Regions from separate parts of the Cobetia sp. D5 genome, predicted to be linked through region 1. Evidence: predicted binding sites of a transcription regulator. Region 1 holds the regulator's gene; each other region holds the start of a gene.
What was found. The regulator sigma-54, encoded in region 1, starts transcription at its own class of promoters, with help from an activator protein. The targets are predictions, from matches to a motif close to TGGCACNNNNNTTGCTNT.
Positions count from the first base shown of each region.

Region 2: U0O11_RS13090 (HAD-IIB family hydrolase) is a predicted target of sigma-54. The motif match lies at 2,244-2,261, and genes of this name have one in related genera.
Region 3: glnA (glutamate--ammonia ligase) is a predicted target of sigma-54. The motif match lies at 1,342-1,359, and genes of this name have one in related genera.
Region 4: U0O11_RS00340 (P-II family nitrogen regulator) is a predicted target of sigma-54. The motif match lies at 1,907-1,924, and genes of this name have one in related genera.

Region 1 covers NZ_CP142020.1:811,742-815,394, reverse strand. The annotation lists gene lptA (lipopolysaccharide transport periplasmic protein LptA) at 1-282, shown strand, start outside; gene lptB (LPS export ABC transporter ATP-binding protein) at 286-1,023, shown strand; gene U0O11_RS03425 (RNA polymerase factor sigma-54) at 1,257-2,705, shown strand; gene hpf (ribosome hibernation-promoting factor, HPF/YfiA family) at 3,368-3,653, shown strand, end outside.
Region 2 covers NZ_CP142020.1:3,136,282-3,139,934, reverse strand. The annotation lists gene U0O11_RS13100 (TRAP transporter small permease subunit) at 91-747, shown strand; gene U0O11_RS13095 (TRAP transporter large permease) at 747-2,048, shown strand; gene U0O11_RS13090 (HAD-IIB family hydrolase) at 2,345-3,241, shown strand; gene U0O11_RS13085 (hypothetical protein) at 3,283-3,653, shown strand, end outside.
Region 3 covers NZ_CP142020.1:4,122,014-4,125,666, reverse strand. The annotation lists gene typA (translational GTPase TypA) at 1-851, opposite strand, end outside; gene glnA (glutamate--ammonia ligase) at 1,494-2,900, shown strand; gene U0O11_RS17120 (DUF4124 domain-containing protein) at 3,352-3,653, shown strand, end outside.
Region 4 covers NZ_CP142020.1:74,516-78,168, forward strand. The annotation lists gene glnK (P-II family nitrogen regulator) at 1-54, opposite strand, end outside; gene U0O11_RS00335 (ammonium transporter) at 204-1,451, opposite strand; gene U0O11_RS00340 (P-II family nitrogen regulator) at 1,483-1,821, opposite strand; gene U0O11_RS00345 (accessory factor UbiK family protein) at 2,259-2,633, shown strand; gene U0O11_RS00350 (CBU_0592 family membrane protein) at 2,728-3,006, opposite strand.

The sequences.
Region 1 (3,653 bases):
GGCAAGCGTGCCTACCTGGAACAGCAGCCCGCGCCCGACGAGAAACTGGTCAAGGGCTGGGCCGACACTATCCGCTACCATGCACTGGAGCGCCGCGTGGAGCTGGTCGGCAACGCGCGTCTCGAGAAAGGCGATGACACCTTCGAAGGCGGCTACGTGGAGTACTTCCTCGACAAGCGCCAGGTGAACGCCAACAACAGCAAGACGGCACAGCAGACCGAAGGCGGTCGCGTGCACATGACTCTGACGCCGCGCGGCGCCAATGCCAGCAAGGAAAACTGAGTCATGACTGCTACTCCGCGTACGCTGAGCGCTCGCCATCTGGCCAAGGCCTACAAGGGCCGCAAGGTGGTCAAGGACATCTCGCTGGAGATCCGCCAGGGCGACATCGTCGGCCTGCTGGGCCCCAACGGCGCCGGCAAGACGACCTCGTTCTACATGATCGTCGGGCTGGTGCGCGCCGATGCCGGCAACGTCTCCATCGATGACAAGGACCTCTCCGCTGCCGCCATGCATCAGCGCGCACGCGCCGGCATCGGCTATCTGCCGCAGGAGGCGTCGATCTTCCGCAAGCTGTCGGTGGCCGACAACATCATGGCGATCCTGGAGACCCGCAAGGACCTGGATCGCAATGGCCGCAAGGCACGCCTTGAAGAGTTACTCGAGGAATTCAGCATCACGCACATCCGCGCCAGCGCCGGCATGAGCCTGTCCGGCGGGGAGCGTCGTCGGGTCGAGATCGCCCGTGCACTGGCCACCGAGCCGGACTTCGTGCTGCTCGATGAGCCCTTCGCCGGCGTCGACCCCATCTCGGTGGGCGAGATCAAGAGCATCGTGCGCCAACTGCGCGATCGTGGCATCGGCGTGCTGATCACCGACCACAACGTGCGCGAGACACTCGATATCTGTGATACCGCCTATATCGTCGGCGATGGCCAGATCATCGCCCACGGTGATGCGGACTCCATCCTGGCCAACCAGCAGGTGCGCGACGTCTACCTGGGCCACGAGTTCACGCTCTAGGGTCAGCGGCTGCGCTGAGTCCACCGGAGGCGAAAGCTTCAAAAGCCGCTGCGTGATTTTATCGCGTAGCGGCTTTTTCATGTCTGACATCAGACGCATGCATGACGTCCATACCACCTTGGTGGAAACATGGCATGCAAGTTGCTTGAATATTCACGGCAACCACTTGTCAGTGCCCCGAGTCACGGTATAGCGTAGTAAGCACGTTCCTTTGCCGTGAATTGACTGACTCCATGAAACCCACCCTGCAACTCCGCCTCGGCACCTCGCTGACCATGACGCCGCAGCTCCAGCAAGCGATCCAGCTGCTGCAGCTGTCGACGCTCGACCTGCGTCAGGAGATTCAGCAAGCCCTCGAGTCCAACCCCATGTTGGAGCTCGACGAGGACTACGAGTCGCTGGATGTCGTCGAGACACAGGATTCGAGCGAGATCTCCACTGCCGACTCCTCGAGCGAGATTCCCGAGGAATACCCCCTCGACAGTGACTGGTCGGACCTCTACCAGGACCACGCCGGTAGCCTGACCAGCTCCGGCAGTGGCAGCGGGAGCGAAGAAGGGCCGGACTTCGATCGCAATACCAGTGTCGAGAGCCTGCAGGACCACCTGCGCTGGCAGCTGGCGATGACCGACCTCGATGGCCGTGAACGCCAGATGGCAGAGAGCCTGATCGATGCCGTCGACGGTGCCGGCTATCTGAGCCTGTCACTCGACGAACTGGTCGATGGCCTGCGCGGCCAGGGCCTGCCCGGCCTCAAGGCCTCCGAGCTCGAGCAGGTATTGCTGCGTCTGCAGCAGTTCGACCCGACCGGCGTCTTCGCTCGTGACCTGCGCGAATGCCTGCTGCTGCAACTGGCACTGCTGCCGGATGATCTGCCGCTGCTGGCGCAGGCGCGCCGCCTGGTACGTCAATTCCTCGAGGCACTGGGCAACGATGACCGCAAGCTGCTCAAGCGGCGCCTGAGCCTTGACGATGACGAGCTGGACCACGTCATCCGCCTGGTGCGCGCGCTCGATCCGCGTCCGGCATCCGCCTGGGGCGAGCCCGCCAGCGATTACGTGATCCCTGATCTGCTGGTGCGCCATACCCGCCACGGCTGGCAGGTCGAGCTCAACCCGGAAGCACTGCCCAAGCTGCGCATCCAGCCGGAATACGCCGCGCTGATCAAGCGTGCCGACAAGTCCGCCGACAACACCTTCCTCAAGGACAACCTGCAGGAAGCGCGCTGGCTGATGAAGAGCCTGTCATCGCGCAATGACACCCTGCTCAAGGTCGGCCGCGAGATCATGGCGCGTCAGATCGACTTCCTCGAGCAAGGCGAGGAAGGGATGAAGCCGCTGATTCTGGCCAACATCGCCGAAGTGGTCGAGATGCACGAATCGACCATCTCGCGGGTCACGACCCAGAAGTACATCCACACCCCGCGCGGCGTCTTCGAGCTCAAGTTCTTCTTCTCGAGCCAGGTCGGTGGCAGCGGCAGTGGCGACGCCCACTCAAGCACCGCCATTCGTGCCCGCATCCGCAAGCTGATCGCGGAAGAGCCGGCCCGCAAGCCTCTCTCCGACTCACGGCTGGTCGATCTGCTTGCCAGCGATGGCATCGAAGTCGCACGCCGTACCGTGGCCAAGTATCGCGAAGCGATGGGCATCCCCTCCTCCAGCGAGCGCAAGCGTCTGGCCTGACGCGTCACCTGCGGCTGCCATGCCCCCTGCTCTCACCTCTACAATGGCAGCCGCCGCCAACCTCAAGCGCTGGATTGTCCGCTCATCAGCCTCTGACTTCGCGGGCAGTGGTGCGCCTGTCGCGTGCCCTGTAATCCCGGCAACCACTCGTCAATTACCCGTCATGGCCCATGACGGCGCGCAGAATGATGGTAAAAAACCGCCTTTCCGGCAGCGTCATTTACCGTCAATCGCATGTTTTTAAAGTCACTTTTGCGCGTATTGCACCTGGATGACACCCGAAGAACCTCCCGGAACGCCGCTTGCTCCACGCAATCGAAGCGCCTGAAAGGCGACGTACATGCAGGCATTGGCGACGAAAACCCGCCTTCTTGCGCGTCTTTCACGCACCACCCACCAGACGTGCCCTTGAAGTCCACTCCGATACCCCTCACTGAGTTGAAGACAAGCACTGAGCCACGATGCAGCGCAGCGTTGATCTTTGCGCAAAGCTTGGGCATTGTCGGTACAGACGCTCACGACATCTGATGCCACTGGCAAGGGTGCGAAAACATCGCCAGACGGTGGCCGTCAAGCCTGTTGCAGAGCGTCCGATCAGGGTTTGCTCGTAGTCAAAAAGGGTTACAATTGAATGGCAACCCGCTGGATAAAGGAGCGTGTCCATGCAAGTGAATATCACCGGGCATCATGTGGAACTTACCGATCCTCTCCGCGATTACGTCAACGAGAAGCTCGCTCGCCTCGAACGGCATTACGACAACATCACCAATGTTCAGGTGACACTGTCGATCGAGAAGGAGCGCCAGCAGGCTGCCTGCACCTTGCACGCGGCAGGCGCTGACCTCCACGCCCTGGCAGAAGACCCCAACATGTACGCTGCCATCGACGCGCTCGCCGACAAGCTGGATCGCCAGCTGGTCAAACACAAGGAAAAGTCCCAGGCTCGCT
Region 2 (3,653 bases), 1.9 Mb from region 1:
CAGAACGATAAAGACGCGGGAGATCAAGGTCGGCGTGCTCACTGGGCGCGCCGATTCTCCTTGAGGCAGCGAGTCAGCAAGGAATTCGATATGGCAGAACATGATGTGGCGTCGCCGGGGCTACCCGAGGCGTCGGATGACCACGACCCGAATCTGGGCACGCGGACGCCGCTGGACCGCCTGGTGGGCAAGGGCACGCGCGCCGCGGCGTGGCTGGTATTGCTGGCGATGGCGATCAGCGTGTTCGAGGTGGTGATGCGCTACGGCCTCGATTCGCCGACCTCCTGGGTGCACGAGACGGTGATCTTCCTGGTCGCGACCAGCTTCGCGCTGGGCGGCCCGGCGGCCCTGGCCAACAATCGCCATATTCGCGTGCGTGTGCTCTACGACCTGGTCGGCACGCGCTTTCGCTACGTGCTGGACTGTTTCAATGACGTGATGACGTTCGTCTTCTGTCTGGCGATGAGCTATGCGGGCTGGGTGATGTTCTGGCGTGCCTCGCACAGTCCGCTGGGCGAGTGGCAGCTGGAGCGATCCGGCACCTCATGGAATCCGCCGTTTCCGGCGCTGACCAAGGGCGTGATCCTGTTCGCGCTGGCGGTGATGACCCTGCAGGCGCTGTGGCATCTCTACCAGACCTTCTTCTCGCCCCGCCCGCCCGAGGGCGGCAGTGAGGGAAGTGGCGCATCCGACGCCACTTCCGATGCCGCTCCCGACGCCACAGCTGACCACAAGGAGCCGCGCTGATGGATATTGCAACGGCTACGATGCTGCTGGTCGGCGGCATCTTCGCGCTGCTGGTCACCGGCCTGCCGCTGGCCTTCGTCACCGGCCTGGTCGCGCTGGCCTACACCTTCGGCTGGTTCGGCCCGATGGCGCTGCCGCTGGTCACCAGTCGTGTCTATGGCTTCGTCACCGAGTATTCGCTGGTGGCGGTGCCGATGTTCGTGTTGATGGCCTCGCTGCTGGATCGCTCGGGGATCGCCAAGGACCTGTTCAATGCCATGCGCGTGATGGCAGGGCGACTGCCCGGCGGCGTGGCGATCCAGACCATCGTGGTGGCGTTCTTCCTCGCCGCGATGTCCGGCATCATCGGCGGCGAGATCGTGCTGCTGGGGATTCTGGCACTGCCGCAGATGCTCAGGCTCGGCTATGACAAGCACATCGCCATCGGCGTGGTGTGTGCCGGCGGCTCGCTGGGCACCATGATGCCGCCCTCCATCGTGCTGATCATCTATGGCCTGATCGCCAACCAGTCGATCGCGGACCTGTTCACCGCGGCGATCACCCCGGCCATCGTGCTGATGGCAAGCTACATCATCTACGTGCTGATCCGCTGCCTGCGCAACCCTTCACTGGGGCCGGTGATGCCCGAGGAGGAGCGCCGCGCCAGCTTCCAGAGCAAGCGTGAGCTGCTCAAGGCCATCGGTGTGCCGGCGGTCATCGCGGGGCTGGTGCTGGGCTCCATCTACGGTGGCGTGGCCTCGGTGACCGAAGCCGCGGCGATGGGCAGCTTCGGCGTGCTGGTGGCGGTGATGCTGCGCGGCGAGTTCTCCATCACCCTGATGCAGCGTGCGCTGTCCCAGACCATGAACACCTGCGGCATGATCATCTGGATCGGTATCGGCGCGGCGGCACTGGTCGGGGTCTACAACCTGATGGGCGGCAACCGCTTCGTGTCGAGCATGATTCTCGGCCTGGATATCCCGCCGCTGGCGATCATCATGGTGATGATGGCGATCCTGCTGCTGCTGGGGCTGTTCCTCGACTGGATCGGCATCGCGATGCTGACCCTGCCGATCTTCGTGCCGATCATCGTGCAGCTCGGCTACGACCCGGTATGGTTCGGTGTGCTGTTCGCGGTCAACATGCAGGTGTCCTTCCTGTCGCCACCCTTCGGGCCTGCCGCCTTCTATCTGAAAGGCGTGGCACCGGAAGGCATCAGTCTCAAGGATATCTTCGTCTCGCTGCTGCCGTTCATCGCCATCCAGCTGTGCGTGCTGGCGATGTTGCTGCTGTGGCCGCAACTGTCGCTGTGGCTGGTCTAGTCTCAACAGACTTAGCCGTAGACTCGACGCCCTCGCAGATGCGAGGGCGTCGTCGTTGGTGACGAAAGATTTGCGCCGTCGTGTGGCGAGGGGGCATGCATGGCAGGCTTTGTGCTCTTTTATGGTGCAAATGAGCGGACGCACAAACACAGCCACGGTGAGAAGGGGCAGGCTGTCATGGCAGCTGCACCATCTTGGCACATTCCCTGCAATGCTCTTGCAATGCCTGTCCGGTGCCACGAGATCCTGTCGAGGTGACCCCCGACACGCTGCAGCACTTCACGAGGAGAGTTCACATGTCAGAGACTCAAGCACCGCTGTTGTTGCTGACCGATCTGGATGGCTCGCTGCTGGATCACCACGATTACTCGCCTGGGGCGGCGCGCAGCTGGCTGACCCGCCTGCGCGCGCGCGGTGCCTGGATCGTCCCCAACACCTCCAAGACGGCGGCCGAACTGGCGCCGCTGATGGACTCGCTGGGCTTGGCGGGCCAGCCGTGGATCGCCGAAAACGGCGGCGTGGTGGCGTTGCCGGCCGATTGGCTGAGTGCCTACCCGCTGGAAGAGGCCAGCGCCCCGGACGCACACGGCCTGTGTCGTATCGCGGTGGCGATGCCCCGCGACAGGATTCTCGCGGTGCTGGAGGAGCTGAGCGGGGAGTTCGCCTTCGAGGGCTTTGCCTCGATGTCGGTGGCGAGAATCAGCGAGCTGACGGGGCTGGGGGAGGGCGACGCGGCCCTGGCGGGACAGCGTGATGCCAGTGAACCGCTGGTGTGGCGTGACGCGCCGGAGCGTCTCGAGGACTTTCGCACGCGTCTGGCCAGCCATGGCCTCAAGCTGACACGTGGTGGGCGCTTCCATCACGTGACCGGGGACAGCGACAAGGGCGTGGCAGCGCGCTATCTGATCGCCCGCTACCGGCTCTACGAGCGGGTGCGCCCCTGGACGCTGGGCTTCGGCGATGGCGCCAATGACCTGCCACTGCTGGCCGCGGTCGACAACGCTGTGCTGATCCCCGGCGTCGGTGATACCTCTCAGCGTGATCGGGAGCTTGCCGATTATCCGCTACTGGCGGATGAGCGCCGCTGTTTTCGCGCCAATCTCCCCGGACCGCAGGGATGGGTCGAGGGATTGCGTCACTGGCTGGCCAATGGCCAGCCGGAAGAATGGACATCCAGAGGTCTGGGCGCCTGACGCCTGCCTGATGCGTGTCTTCGGCATGACAAGGAGCTGACATGAGCGATTTTTACCAGAATGGCATCATCACCAACTTCCATAACCTGACCGATCGTCCGGTGGAAGATCTCGAAGCGGACCTGATGCGCTTCTCCCGCAAGCGACCGATGAGCCTGATTCTGCCGTCGCTGTATTCCGAGCTGGAAGGCCCGGCGCTCAAGCATATCGTCGAGGAGCTGGCGCAGGTGCCCTACCTCAGCGAGATCGTGATCGGGCTGGACCGCGCCGACCGTGACCAGTTCGAGCATGCCAAGGAGTTCTTCTCACATCTGCCGCAGCATCACCGCATCCTGTGGAACGACGGCCCGCGTCTGCGGGCGCTGGATGAGGAGCTGACCGAGCATGGCCTGGCGCCGATGGAAGCCGGCAA
Region 3 (3,653 bases), 920 kb from region 1:
ATCGCGAGGTTCTCGATACCGGTGATGCAGACGATGTCGCCGGCAGTCGCCTTGTCGGTCTGCACGCGGTCCAGACCCATGTGAGTCATGACCTGGCCGATCTTGCCCTTACGGACAGCGCCTTCCTTGGTGATGATGGAGACCTGCTGACCCGGGCTGACGGCGCCGCGCTTGATGCGACCCAGACCGATGACGCCGACGTAGCTGTTGTAGTCCAGTGCGGAGATCTGCATCTGGAACGGACCGTCCAGCTCGACCTTCGGCGGCTCGACGATGTCGACGATGGACTGGAACATCGGGTCCATGGTGTCTTTCAGGTCTTCCGGATCCATACCGGCAATGCCGTTGAGGGCAGAGCAGTAGATGATCGGGAAGTCGAGCTGCTCGTCAGTCGCGCCCAGGTTGTCGAACAGATCGAAGATCTGGTCGACGACCCAGTCAGGACGAGAGCCCGGACGGTCGATCTTGTTGACGACGACGATCGGCTTCAGGCCCTGGGCGAATGCCTTCTGGGTCACGAAGCGAGTCTGCGGCATCGGGCCATCGACGGCATCGACCAGCAGCAGCACGGAATCGACCATGGACATCACGCGCTCGACTTCGCCACCGAAGTCAGCGTGCCCAGGGGTATCCACGATGTTGATGTGGTAGTCGTTCCACTGGATCGCGGTGTTCTTCGCGAGAATGGTGATGCCGCGCTCTTTTTCCTGGTCGTTGGAATCCATGATGCGTTCCTGACCCTCGGCCTTGCGGTCCAGGGTGCCAGACTGACTCAGGAGCTTGTCGACCAGGGTAGTTTTACCGTGGTCAACGTGGGCGATGATGGCTATGTTGCGAAGTTTCTCGATCACGACGGGAACCTGTGCGGAAAATGGGCGCTCGCGTACCGGGCGCTTGTGATTTGGGGCGCATTATAGGGGGCATGGCATGCCTCCTGCCAGCATCGTGCATTCACGAGGCGAGTCAGCGAGTGCCTTCAATTGGCCTGAAGTGCCCAAATGGTTGTCTCTCAAGTCTTTTCCGCGCCCTTGTCGCGGATGAAAAAAACTTGTGAGTCGAGGCAAACATGAGGATGAAAGAAAGAAATGACCGCAATGTGATGCTGACGTGATCATCGGGTGTGAGTGGAAAAATTCCCCGGATTCAGTGTTTTGCACCAATGTGGAGCAATGGCGTTTTTTGGTGCACTCAAATGATGAATCTGCACTGCGCGGCAAGATTTTTTGCACCTTGTCGGCCCATCTTTGGTCGGGTTTTCGTGCTGCATGCATGAAGATGGTGATGTTTTTTTTCAGCATATTCATGGGCTTACTGAAATGAGCGATGTGGCGTGCGCCATTCTGGCACGCTCGCTGCATTGTTAGAGCATCCTGTCTGATGGCTGGCATAACGACGCCGACCATGAGAGAAAAGGCTTACAAAATAGAGCAATAACCCCAGACAACGCTGACACCAACTGTAACCAGAGCCGCCGGCTCCATCGGAGAATTACCATGGCTGAGAAGACACTTGCCCTGATTGAAGAACACGAAGTCAAGTGGGTTGATCTGCGCTTCACCGACACCAAGGGCAAGGAGCAGCACGTCTCCATCCCGGCGCGCACAGTTGACGAAGAATTCTTCGAGAACGGTCAGATGTTCGATGGTTCCTCCATTGAAGGTTGGAAGGGCATCAACGAATCCGACATGATCCTGATGCCGGACGACGGCACTGCCTTCCTCGACCCGTTCACCGAAGACACCACCCTGGTGCTGCGCTGTGACGTCATCGAGCCGGCCACCATGCAGGGCTATGAGCGCGATCCGCGTTCCGTCGCCAAGCGCGCCGAGGAATTCCTGAAGTCCACCGGTCTGGGCGACACCGCCTTCTTCGGTCCGGAGCCGGAATTCTTCATCTTCGACGAAGTGCACTGGAAGAACGAGATGAACGGTTCCATGTTCAAGATCTCTTCCGAAGAAGGTGCCTGGGCGACCGATTCCACGCCGGAAGGCGGCAACCTGGGTCACCGTCCGCGTCTGAAGGGCGGCTACTTCCCGGTCCCGCCGATCGACAGCTTCCACGATATCCGTGCTGCCATGTGCAACACCCTGGAAGCCATCGGTCAGGAAGTCGAAGTTCACCACCACGAAGTGGCGAACGCCGGCCAGAACGAGATCGGCGTCAAGTTCAACACCCTGGTCAAGAAGGCCGATGAGGTTCAGGAACTCAAGTACGTGATCCACAACGTGGCTCACGCCTACGGCAAGTCCGCGACCTTCATGCCCAAGCCGCTGGTCGGTGACAACGGGTCCGGCATGCACGTTCACCAGTCCTTCTGGAAGGATGGCGACAACCAGTTCGCCGGTGACGAGTACGCGGGTCTGTCCGAAATGGCCCTCTACTACATTGGCGGCATCATCAAGCACGCTCGTGCCCTGAACGCCTTCACCAATGCGTCCACCAACTCCTACAAGCGTCTGGTGCCGGGCTTCGAAGCGCCGGTCATGCTGGCCTACTCTGCCCGCAACCGTTCCGCTTCCATCCGTATCCCGTACACCGCCAGCCCGAAAGGCAAGCGTGTCGAGGCGCGTTTCCCGGATCCGACGGCCAACCCGTACCTGGCGTTCTCCGCGATGCTGATGGCCGGTATCGACGGTATCAAGAACAAGATCCACCCGGGCGACGCGATGGACAAGAACCTCTACGACCTGCCGGCCGAAGAAGCCAAGTCCATCCCGACCGTGGCCGAGAGCCTCGAACAGGCCCTGACCGCGCTGGACGGCGATCGTGAGTTCCTGACCCAGGGCGGCGTCTTCACCGACGACATGATCGATGCCTACCTCGAGCTGAAGGGCGAAGACGTCCAGCGCCTGCGCATGGCGACTCACCCGCTTGAATTCGACATGTACTACAGCGTCTAAGTACTGCCGGGGTTGAGGCAGACATTCGCTAGTCACGCCATCTGACGGAGTGCCTTCCAGGTGAAGGCAAGCCCACGACGATGACGACAGCAGGGCCATACCGACAGGTGTGGCCCTGTTTTCGTTGTGGCCCTGTTTTCGTTGTGGCCCTGTTTTTCATTGTGGCCCTGTTTCGTTCTATCTCTTTGCTCTGATCCTTTGCTCTGCCCCTGATCCTTTTCCCTGAGATCGGCCATTCTGCTGACAGACCTGCAGGGCGCGGTGGTAGCCTTGCGTGACAGTCAATGCACACAGGCGTCTTGTCGAAGGCCCCAAATGCTGGCATCAACGCGGTAAGCTTTGTAACTTGTTAGCCTTGTCATCAGGCAGCAGGATCGCCTGTCGATAGACCCAACCCGCTGGAGCTGCCTGCGGCTTCTGGCCTCCCATGACTCTCTTCAGGAATCTTCGGATGTGGCCCTTCGTATCCTCCCTGCGCGTCGCGAACCCCGCGACTGACTCGCGTGCACTGCCAGCAGCGCGCCCCGAGCCACTGCAGTGCCTGCTGCTGGCAGCGACGCTGATGCTGTCGAGCCTGTCGTTCGATCTACAGGCGGCCCAGGTCTATCGTCACGTCGATGCCAACGGCAACGTGGTCTTCAGTGATCAGCCTGCGGGCGGCAGCAAGGTGCAGCTGACGCCGCTCAGCGTGGTGCCGTCGACGGAATCCCTGCCGTCGCGGCGCAGCACGCCGTCGCGCGTGACTTCTTCCTC
Region 4 (3,653 bases), 740 kb from region 1:
TTCGCGCACGTCGTCGAGCTTGAATGGCTTGATGATGGCAGTGACCAGTTTCATCGTGTCTCTCCTTGGGTGATGGTGCGGGTAACGAGGCCTGCTCGTCACGCCGGTCTCTGACTCAAGCATACACCGCTTATCCAGTCAGGAAAAAAGACTCCCGCCAGGTGGCGGGAGTCTTGATGCTGCAGGTGCTGTCGCGTCCAGGCTTACTTGCGGCTGGAGGTGAATTCCGGATAGGCCTCCATACCACATTCGGCCAGATCCACACCTTCGTACTCTTCTTCCTCGCTGACGCGAATCCCCATGATGGCCTTGATGATCAGCCACACCACGAAGCTTGCGATGAACACCCAGGCGAAGATGGAGGCGGCGCCCAGCAGCTGTGCGGAGAAGGTGGCATCGTCATTGGTCAGCGGCACGGCCAGCAGACCCCAGAGACCGACCACACCGTGCACGGAGATGGCGCCGACCGGATCATCGATCTTCAGCTTGTCGAGACCGACGATGGAGAACACGACCAGCAGACCGCCGACGGCGCCGATCAGGGTGGCAGCACCGACGCTCGGTGCCAGCGGACCCGCAGTGATGGCGACCAGGCCAGCTAGCGCGCCGTTGAGGGCCATGGTCAGGTCAGCCTTGCGGAACCACAGACGGGCGAGGATCAGCGCGGCGATGACACCACCACAGGCAGCGGCATTGGTGTTGACGAAGACCTGAGCGACCGCGTTGGCCTCATCGATGTTGGACAGCACCAGCTCGGAGCCGCCGTTGAAGCCCAACCATCCCAGCCACAGGATGAAGGTACCCAGCGTGGCCAGCGGCAGGTTGGCGCCCGGGATGGCATTGATCTCACCATTCTTGCCGTACTTGCCCTTGCGAGCGCCCAGCAGCAGCACGCCTGCCAGTGCGGCGGAAGCGCCGGCCATGTGCACGATGCCGGAACCGGCGAAGTCGCTGAAGCCCGCTGCGCTCAGGAAGCCGCCACCCCAGGTCCAGTAACCCTGCACCGGATAGATGACGCCGGTCATGACCACGGCGAAGGCCAGGAAGGCCCACAGTTTCATGCGCTCGGCGACCGCACCGGAGACGATGGACATGGCGGTAGCCACGAACACCACCTGGAAGAAGAAGTCGGAACGTGCGCTGTAGTAGATGTCGCCACCGGAAGCGAGCGCTTCCTCAGCGGTATTCTCGGCACCGATCAGGAAGCCCAGGCTCGGCAGGAAGCCGCCTTCGGCGCTCGAGTACATGATGTGGTAACCGACGACCATGTACATGGTGCAGGCGATGGCGAACAGCGCCACGTTCTTGGTCAGGATCTCGGTGGTGTTCTTGGCGCGGACCAGACCGGCCTCGAGCATGGCAAAGCCGGCTGCCATCCATAGCACCAGGGCGCCACAGACCAGGAAGTAGAAGGTATCAAGTGCGTACTTGACCTCGATGATCTCGTTCATGCGGGGTTCTCCTTGTTATTGTGCGCGGGGCTCAGACAGCGTCGGCGCCGCGTTCACCGGTGCGGATACGGATGACATCGTCCAGCGGAGTGACGAACAGCTTGCCGTCGCCGATCTTGCCGCTGTTGGCCGCCTGGGTGATGGCGTCCAGTACCGATTCCACACTGTTGTCATCGACAGCCACTTCAATCTTGACCTTGGGAAGGAAGTCGACGACGTACTCGGCACCGCGATACAGCTCGGTATGCCCCTTCTGACGTCCGAAGCCCTTCACTTCGGTGACGGTAATCCCCTGCACGCCGTTGTCGGCCAGTGCTTCTCGCACGTCGTCCAACTTGAAGGGTTTGATGATGGCGGTGATCAGTTTCATGTGCTGCCCCCGTTCGCTACCGGAATGATCATTCTTGTTAAGCATGGCCAGTCAGATGAGCTGGCGGCCTGTTCCTGACAAGTGCATCGCACGAGATGTGCCATGCGGCTGAAAATCCTTGTAACTCATCTGGTTATCGCAGGATGACTGACAGTCTTTCGGCCTATGCAAAGATGGCTGAATCCGAAGGTCACCTGGCATGCACCGTAATGGTGCTGTTTCTGCGCCTTTGGGTGTGGGGGCAAGTGCTAATGTGGTGCAGGTGTGTGCCTGCCGATGAGGATTGTCTGGTGCAGGACGATGCGGGGCATGCACCCGACTCGAGGGTTGCGTATCCTTGCAGCAGGACACGACGGCCCCATGTACAGGGGTGTCATCATTTTCTGACCGGCAGTCCGCACGACGCGGCCGCCGGCCCGCAACGGCTGAGGTGCAGCATGTTCAAGAATGACGTCATCGGGCGTATGGCCCAGCAGATCGGTGAGCGCCTGCAGGATGCCTCGCATGGCCCGGAAGAGCTGCAGAAGTCCGTGCAAGGGGTGATGCGCGGTGCCTTCGACCGCATGGAACTGGTCTCGCGTGAAGACTTCGACATCATGATGGATGTGCTGACGCGTACGCGCAGCCGCGTCGAGTCGCTGGAAAAGCAGGTCATCGCCCTCGAGGCACTGCTGGAGAAGCAGGGGCTGGTGGCGGGCAATGCACCGGCTGCCGAGCCCGCCACGCCAGTGGATGACGAGGGGGAAGCCGCGGTAGCGAAGCGTGAAGCCGCCAGTCACGCCGCGGAAATCGAGCGCCAGCGCGACGCCTGATCCCCTCAGGTGACGGCTGAACCAAAACCGCCACGCCCTTTCGGGGCGTGGCGGTTTTTTGCGTCATGGGCGCCGCTGATTCTCAGGGGCGGCCTCAGGCAGTCTGGGGGCGAGTGCCCAGCATCCAGCGCACCAGACCTACCACTGAGGCGATGATCCAGAAGATCTCGATCACGAAGCTGGCGAGGTTGAAATTGATGCACAGGCTGATCAACAGCAGGATCGCCCCGCTCAGATTCATCAGGTTGTAGGTCAGGCTGCGGGCATCGAGTCTGCCTATCTGCAGCAGGAAGAAGGCGCCGACGACCAGAGTGGTGCCCAGCATGCCGATCACATCCGCCAGGGATGCTAGCGGGGCAAGCATGTCTTGCATGGGTAGTGCTCCTGAAACAAGCCGAAGTCGTCCTGAATGGCTGGCCCTTTCCGTGGGTTGGACGATTCTCTGCCGCGCAGCGGCGGCGTTCCGTGAGACAGCTTGGCGGTCATCCCGGCAAGGCCGGGACAACCGATCAAATATACAGCAGTCCCCGTCTGGCGGCACTCTTGTGGCTCTCTCGAGGGCGCTATCGCCCCTGTATGAGCACTTTCTTGGTGCAGGCAGGTATCGAGTCGGCCTCACACCATGGCCATGTGGCGACTAGTGGCGCTGAAATGCGCCAAAACAGGCGCTTTTGCGTGGAAAGTGCTGCCAAAACCGCTACTTTTAATTCGCCGCGAGCGTTTGTCGGCAATGCTGGCGAGCGACCCGCATCATCAGCACCCGGGCGCGTCGCGGTGGGTGAAGCTGAATGGCAGCCGCGATTGCAGCCGCAGTCGCAGTCGCAGATGCAGGGCACCAGACGCTCTCAATCACCAGACAGCAATAAGCCGTCACCCAGCGCCAGGCCCTCAGGCGCCAACCCCCGGCATCAACGACCCGATGCTCGTGCAAAGTCCTCGAACGCAGCGCATGCACCTTCTCTGACTCCTCTCTGCCAGGCGCCTCATGAGCTCCTCTGGCTCAATCTGATCTCTGACATG